DNA from 2 places in the Sphingomonas sp. G-3-2-10 genome. Region 1 is predicted to be linked to the other one. Evidence: riboswitches for the same ligand, from Rfam matches in the RefSeq annotation. Region 1 holds a riboswitch; the other holds the start of a gene.
What was found. A riboswitch is a leader RNA that binds a small molecule or an ion and turns the genes downstream of it on or off. The one in region 1 is predicted to bind cobalamin.
Positions count from the first base shown of each region.

Region 2: another riboswitch for cobalamin. It lies ahead of metE (5-methyltetrahydropteroyltriglutamate--homocysteine S-methyltransferase); the one in region 1 lies ahead of HHL13_RS11930 (TonB-dependent receptor).

Region 1 covers NZ_JABBFY010000001.1:2,368,276-2,371,680, forward strand. The annotation lists gene HHL13_RS11925 (ABC transporter substrate-binding protein) at 1-280, opposite strand, end outside; gene HHL13_RS11930 (TonB-dependent receptor) at 280-2,124, opposite strand; cobalamin riboswitch at 2,238-2,426, opposite strand; gene HHL13_RS22730 (enoyl-CoA hydratase/isomerase family protein) at 2,618-3,405, shown strand, end outside.
Region 2 covers NZ_JABBFY010000001.1:660,710-664,114, forward strand. The annotation lists gene metE (5-methyltetrahydropteroyltriglutamate--homocysteine S-methyltransferase) at 1-2,055, opposite strand, end outside; cobalamin riboswitch at 2,166-2,368, opposite strand; gene HHL13_RS03345 (metalloregulator ArsR/SmtB family transcription factor) at 2,493-2,822, shown strand; gene HHL13_RS03350 (SRPBCC domain-containing protein) at 2,819-3,226, shown strand; gene HHL13_RS22435 (hypothetical protein) at 3,238-3,405, shown strand, end outside.

The DNA of each region.
Region 1 (3,405 bases):
CGGGGCGCATCGCCACAATCTCTTCGGCGGTGCCGGCATTGGTACGGTAGCGGCGAGCGACCTCCGGGGGGATGGAGGTCGCGGCCGGATCGAGCGAATAGTGACTGATCGACGCGATCCGGTCAGGCGCGAGTTCGACCAACATGGCATCCCCGCACGGGTTGATCGAAACGATGCCCCCGCCGCCTGCCGTGGGAGGCGCCGCGCAACTGCTCAATGCGAAAAGCAGCAGCGCGGCGGCGCTCCAGCAGAATCCGTTCGTGGTGAACGGAAGGGCCATCAGTCGAGCTTCAGCCGTACGCCGGCATAGGCCGTGCGCCCATAGGTGCCGTAACCGGCGACCGTCTGATACGTTTCGTCGAAGACGTTATCCACGCGGCCATAAAGCACGACCTGATCGGTAACCGGAAATTCCGCACGCAGGCCGACCAGGGCATAGCCGTCGAGACGAACGGTATTCGCCAGATTGTCGAAACTCTCGCCCACGACCAGCACGGTGCCGCCCAGGCTGAGCCCGAAATCGAACTTGTAGTCGGCCGAGAAGCTGCCCGAATCCTTCGGGCGGCGGGCAAGGTCCTTGCCGAGGTTCGCGCCCGGCGAGCGGTTTTCCGCATCGAGATGCGTGAATGCGCCGCGCAGAGTGAGGCCGGCGACCGGCTTCGCCATCAGTTCGAGTTCGATGCCCTCGCCGCGAGTCTTCGCGATGTTCTGATAGGTGAAGGTGCCCAGATCGAAATCGATCTGGTTCACTGTATCGCGGTGGAACCAGGTCGCGCCGATCGTCACCGGACCCAGCGTCTGCTGCGCGCCGAATTCATAGCTCTTCGCGGTTTCGGGCTGAAGGCCCGACGTGCCGTAGAAGCTGAAGCGCTGGTACAGCGTCGGCGCCTTGAAGCCTTCGCCATAGCTTGCGCGCAGCACCGTGCCTTCGAACGGGCGAACCGCGGCGCTGGCGCCGAAGCTGGTGTGGCTGCCAAAGCCCGAATGATCGTCGTTGCGCAGGCCGGCGGTCAGCGTGACCTGCTCGATCGGGGAAACGATCGCTTCGCCATAGAAGCTGGTGATGCCCTGCTCGTACTTCGGGCCGCCATCGGTAAAGCTGCTGTCTTCCTGTTCCGCGCCGAACACGAGGCGGACCTGATCGATCACACGGAAATCGCCCTGATAGGCATAGCGCTCGCTATTACCGCGTCCGAAGAAGGACGGTGCGCTGCCGAAGGTCGGATCGTAATTGTCGCGATCGATATCGGCGATTGTGACGTTCAGGCTGTTGTGGAAGCGTCCGTCGAGCAGATCGGCGGTCAGGCCGGCATAGCCATAGACTTCCTTGCTGGTCGAATATTCGGGCGTGTCGGCCAGCGTGTAGTTCGGCGCCGGGAAGCCATCGAGGTCGGCACGGCTGTCCGAGAAATAGCCGCGGACGTCGAACGCGAAACCTGGCGCGAAGTTGATCTTCAGCTTGCCGGTCGCGCCATATTGGCGATAGCCGTCGGCCTCGATGCCGTTGGCAGCGGCCGAGATGCCGTCTGTGTCGAAATAGCCGCCGGTGATCGCCGCTTCGAACGTCTCGTTGCCGCCCGAGATACCGCCGTTCAGCGAGATCTGGTTCAGCGAGCCATATTCGGCATTGGCGCGAGCGCCGAAGCCTTCGCGGGTCTGCGCAGTAACGATGTTGACGACGCCGCCGACCGCTTGGCTGCCCCATGCGACCGAATTCGGGCCGCGCAGCACTTCGACGCGATCGACCGGACCGGCCAGCAGGTTGGCGAAATCGAACGCACCGCCGGGCGAGGAGGGATCGTTGACGCGCACGCCATCGATGAGGACGAGCGTCTGCTCGCCTTCCGCGCCGCGGATACGAACCGTCGAGATGGTGCCGATGCCGCCGTTGCGAGTCACGCCCACGCCGGGGAGAGTCGCCAGCAGATCGGAGACGACCGTCGTCTGGCGCGTCTCCAGCTCAGCGCGGTCGATCGTGGTGATCGCACGGCCGCTCTCGTCGCTGGCCTGCTCGACACCGGCGCCGAGCACGACGATGTCGTCCTTCTCTTCGGCCTGAGCGAATGCGGGAATGGCGGGCAGCATCGCCGCGCCGGCGAACAGCAGGATCTTGAAGTTGGTCATCACATGACACCCCTTTTGCGGGCCGTCTCGCGAATGACGCGCGGCGACCCCGTTACGGTGTCGCTCACACAGGGGTTTCTCCCCCCGTTCGCCCGGTGCACCCCGCCCGCGCAAAGGAATCGACTGCGACTGGCAGGTCTCCTGGCTCCCGGGTCATCGCTGGCGCGCCGCCTTCCCGGGATATTTCCCAGTGGACTTTGACGCGCCGGCTCTCCGGTTACAGTTGCGGGGGCAGCCCCGGATTCGAACCGGGTTCCCTTTTCATCCCCTTCGCAGGGGACACCAATCACGCGGCGGCGTTTAGCGGCAGCGATACCGCCTTCGCAAGTGCAGAAAAATCCGTGCCGCTCACTTCGCAACGGCACGGAGAAAGCGGCGATGGATCGCCGGGGCGCTTCCTCCTAACGATACGGGCAAGCTGCCGGGCGCTATGCTACGGTCGCCAAGGTATCAGCGGCGTGAGGATCACGCCCGTAACGGAGACGGCAGACCGGTGGCGACGCGTGCGAACGAATCCATGCACCGGCCACCCGATCACCTCGAGGCCGAAGCCTTCTCGCCGCTGGGCGATCACGCCTTCGTGCTGCTCGACCTGTCCCGCCCCTCGGCCGCAAGCGACGCCGCGACCCTTTCGGTCAGCACGCAGGCCATCGTCGCAGGGATCGATTTCGCTGGAACCTTGCCACCGGTCGATGCCGGTCATTTCGATGTCCTGCTGACAGCCTCGACCGGCGCGCCCGCGCCGTGGGTTCCGGTTCCGCAATCACGCCTTGAGCAGCGGATCGAAGCCATGCGTGCGATCGCAACCGCCGCGCCGATCGCCTCAGCCAGCCTGATCCGCGTCCTGCGAACCACCGGCGCGCTTCCGATCGGCGATGCGCTCGTGATCGAATCCTTCGCTTATTCCACGCTGCTGGGCGGCGGCGAGTTCCGCGCCTGGCTGAGCGCGCGACCAGCCGACGGCCGGAAGGCACCCGATACCGGAGAGCCCTTCCTCCAGATCGCGCGCGAGGATCGGCGCGTGACGATCACGCTGTCCCGGCCGTCCACGCGCAACCCCATCTGCGCCGGCATGCGCGACGCGCTGTTCGAGGCGCTGGCTGCAGCCCTTGACGATCCGAGCCAACCCGATCTGCAACTGCGGGGCGCTGGCGCCTGTTTCTCGACGGGCGGCGATCTGGCCGAGTTCGGCACCGCCAGCGACCTTGCCCTTGCGCACGCCATCCGCACCGCCCGGTCGAACGCGCGGCTGATCGCCGAGCTCGGCTCGCGCGCCGAAGC
Region 2 (3,405 bases), 1.7 Mb from region 1:
GCCTTCGAGCAACTCCATCTGCGACCGCGCCGTCTCGATCGAGATCACATCGGCATCCATCGCGCCGATCGACGGCAGGATGTCGTTGAACTCCGAATAGCACATATGGGTGTGGATCTGCGTCCCGTCGCGCACCCCGGCGGCGGACAGGCGGAAGCAATCGACTGCCCAGTCGAGATAATGCTGCCAGTCGCCCCGGCGCAGCGGCAGACCCTCGCGCAGCGCGGCTTCGTCGATCTGGATCGCTTCGCAACCGGCGGTTTCGAGATCGAGGACTTCATCGCGAATGGCGAGGGCGATCTGCTGGCAGCTGACCGATCGCGGCTGATCGTCGCGGACGAACGACCAGTTCAGGATCGTCACCGGGCCGGTGAGCATCCCCTTGACCGGCAAATTGGTCAGGCTCTGGGCATAGCGCCACCATTCGACCGTCATCGCTACCGGGCGCGACACATCGCCATAGAGGATCGGCGGACGGACGCAGCGCGAGCCATAGGACTGGACCCAGCCGTTCACGGTGAAGGCGAAGCCCGAAAGCTGCTCGCCGAAATATTGCACCATGTCGTTCCGCTCGAACTCGCCATGAACGAGCATGTCGAGCCCGACTTCCTCCTGCCAGGCGATCGCGCGCTTGGTCTCTTCCTGGAGGAAACGGTAATAGGATGCCGCGTCGAGATTGCCGCGATTATGCTCTGCGCGCGCGTTGCGCACCTCGGCGGTCTGCGGGAACGATCCGATCGTGGTGGTTGGGAACAGCGGCAGCTTGAGCAGATCCGCCTGCGCCTGCGCGCGAACCGGATAGTCCGAACGCCGGTTGCGCATCGCGGGCGAGGCGCTGGCGACGCGGCTGGCAACCAGCGCGTCATGAATGCGGATCGAGGATTTGCGGGTCTTCGCCGCATGGCTTGACGCGGCCAGTTCCTGAGCGACCGCGGCGCGCCCTTCGTTGAGCGCGCGCTTCAGCGTCGCCAGTTCGTCGATCTTCTGCACCGCGAAGGCCAGCCATTGCTTCACTTCGGCGTCGAGCTTGCTCTCCAGCGCGAGATCGACCGGCACATGGAGCAGCGAGCAGGATGGGGCGAGGACCAGGTCTCGCGTCGCCGCGATCGGCTCGATCCGGTCGAGGATCGCTTCCAGGTCGGCGCGCCACACATTGCGGCCATCGATCACGCCGAGCGAGAGCAGCAGCGACTTCGGCGCAACCTTGAGCAGCGGATCGAGCTGTTCGGGTGCGCGGATCAGATCGACGTGCAGCCCGGCCACCGGCAACGCTGCCGCGAAACCGAGATTGTCCTGCAACGCCCCGAAATAGGTGGCGAGCATCAGCTTCACGCCGCAGCGGGTGAGCTTGGCATAAGCGCGGGTCAGTGCCTTGCGTTGCTTGTCGTCGAGATCGAGTGCCAGCACCGGCTCGTCGATCTGGACCCATTCGGCGCCGGCCTGTCCCAGATGGCCGAGGATCACGGTGTAGAGCGCGAGGACTTCATCGAGGAAGTCGAACGGATCGACGTCGCGGCCTTTGGCGAGGCTCAGCCAGGTGACCGGGCCGAGCAGCACCGGGCGCGTTTCGAACCCCTGCGCCTTGGCCTCGCGATATTCGTCCACGATCTTCAGGCGGTTGAGCGCGAGCTTCTGACCCGCGGCCAGCTCGGGCACCATATAGTGATAGTTGGTGTCGAACCATTTGGTCATCTCGCACGCGGTCAGGCTGTGGCCGTGCGCGCAGCTTTCATTCGACCCGCCGGTCGTGCCACGTGCCATCGCGAAATAGGTGGCGAGGCTTGCTTCGCCGTCGGCCGCGCCATAGCGGTCGGGGATCGCGCCCAGCATCACGCTGGTGTCGAGCACATGGTCGTACAGCGAGAAATCGTTCGACGGCAGCCAGTCGGCGCCCAGCGCCTTTTGCCGCGCCCATGCGGCGGTGCGCAGCCCGGCGGCGGCTTCGAGCAATTCGGCTTCGGACGATTTGCCCGACCAGTGGTTTTCGAGTGCGAACTTCAGTTCGCGGCGTGGGCCGATGCGCGGAAAGCCGAGCGTGGCAACGGTGACGGTCATTGTCTTCATACCCCGATGAAAGGCGGGGCAGCGGACCGGTCACAGGCAGGCGCACGACAGGCATGGCCCGGCCGCGGCATACGAGCGGCCAGACCGGACACCCCGCCGGTGGACGTTATCGCGTCGGAGGCAGGTCTCCTGGCTCGCGGGTCGTCACGTCGGCCTGGCCTTCCCGGCGGATCGCTCCGCCAGTGACACTTTATGGCCGCCGCTCGCCGCTTACAGTTGCGGGGGCAGCGCCGGCATCGCACCGGCTTCCCGTCTTAGCTCCGTGTGGCGAACCGCACGGAGAACCTCGACCTTCTAAGCATCACAGCTGTCCGCTCCGCCGTCAAGCATGATATAAAGAATTCTTTATATGAAGGTTCCCGGGATGCGGAGTTGACCCACGTATAACTCCGTGGTTATGGGAATATCCATAACCCGTGAGTTATCGAATGCAGATACAGACCGATTCCGACACGCTGTTCCGAACGCTCGCCGATCCGACCCGGCGGGCGCTGTTCGAGCGGCTGTGCCGCGAGGGCGAGCGGACCGTGGGGGCGCTCACCGCGCAATCGGGCGTGTCGCAGCCCGCGGTGTCGAAGCATCTCGGGGTGCTGAAACAGGCCGGGCTGGTGCGTGATCGTCAGGCTGGGCGGCAGACCCATTATAGTGCGCAGCTCGAGGCGCTGGCGCCGCTGACCGACTGGACTGCCCGCATGACCGGTTTCTGGGAAGGGCGGTTCGATGCGCTGGAAGACTTGCTGAAGAGGATGGACCAATGAACGCCGCCGTCGAAACCCGCACGGTCACCGTCGAGCGCGATCTGCCTTTCCCGGCCGAGCGCATCTGGCGCGCGCTGACCCAGCCGCATCTGATCGCGGAATGGCTGATGGAAAGCGAGTTCAGCCCGGTGCTCGACCATCGTTTCAGCTTCAGCGCCGAATGGGGCGAAGTCCATTGCCGGGTTCTGGAGATCGAAACCGGCCGGTCGTTGTCCTACACGTGGGACGGCCTCGGTCTCGAAAGCGTGGTCACCTGGACGCTGACACCGACCGATACGGGCGCGACGCTGCGCATGGAGCAGACCGGATTCCGCCCCGATCAGCTTCAGGCCTATCATGGCGCCAAGGCCGGCTGGCCGCGCTTCCTGAACAAGCTCGAAGCGCTGCTGGCGCGGATCGATTGAGGAGAGATTCGATGAGCAAGTGGATCCGGCAATTCCATCGCTGGACGTCGATCGCCTTCACCCTTGGCGTGATCGCCTACATCGTCGCGATGGGGCAGGGGAGCGGACAGCCACCTGCATGGCTGGGCCTGTTCGCGCTGGTGCCGCTGATCCTGTTGCTCGTCACCGGCCTGTATCTG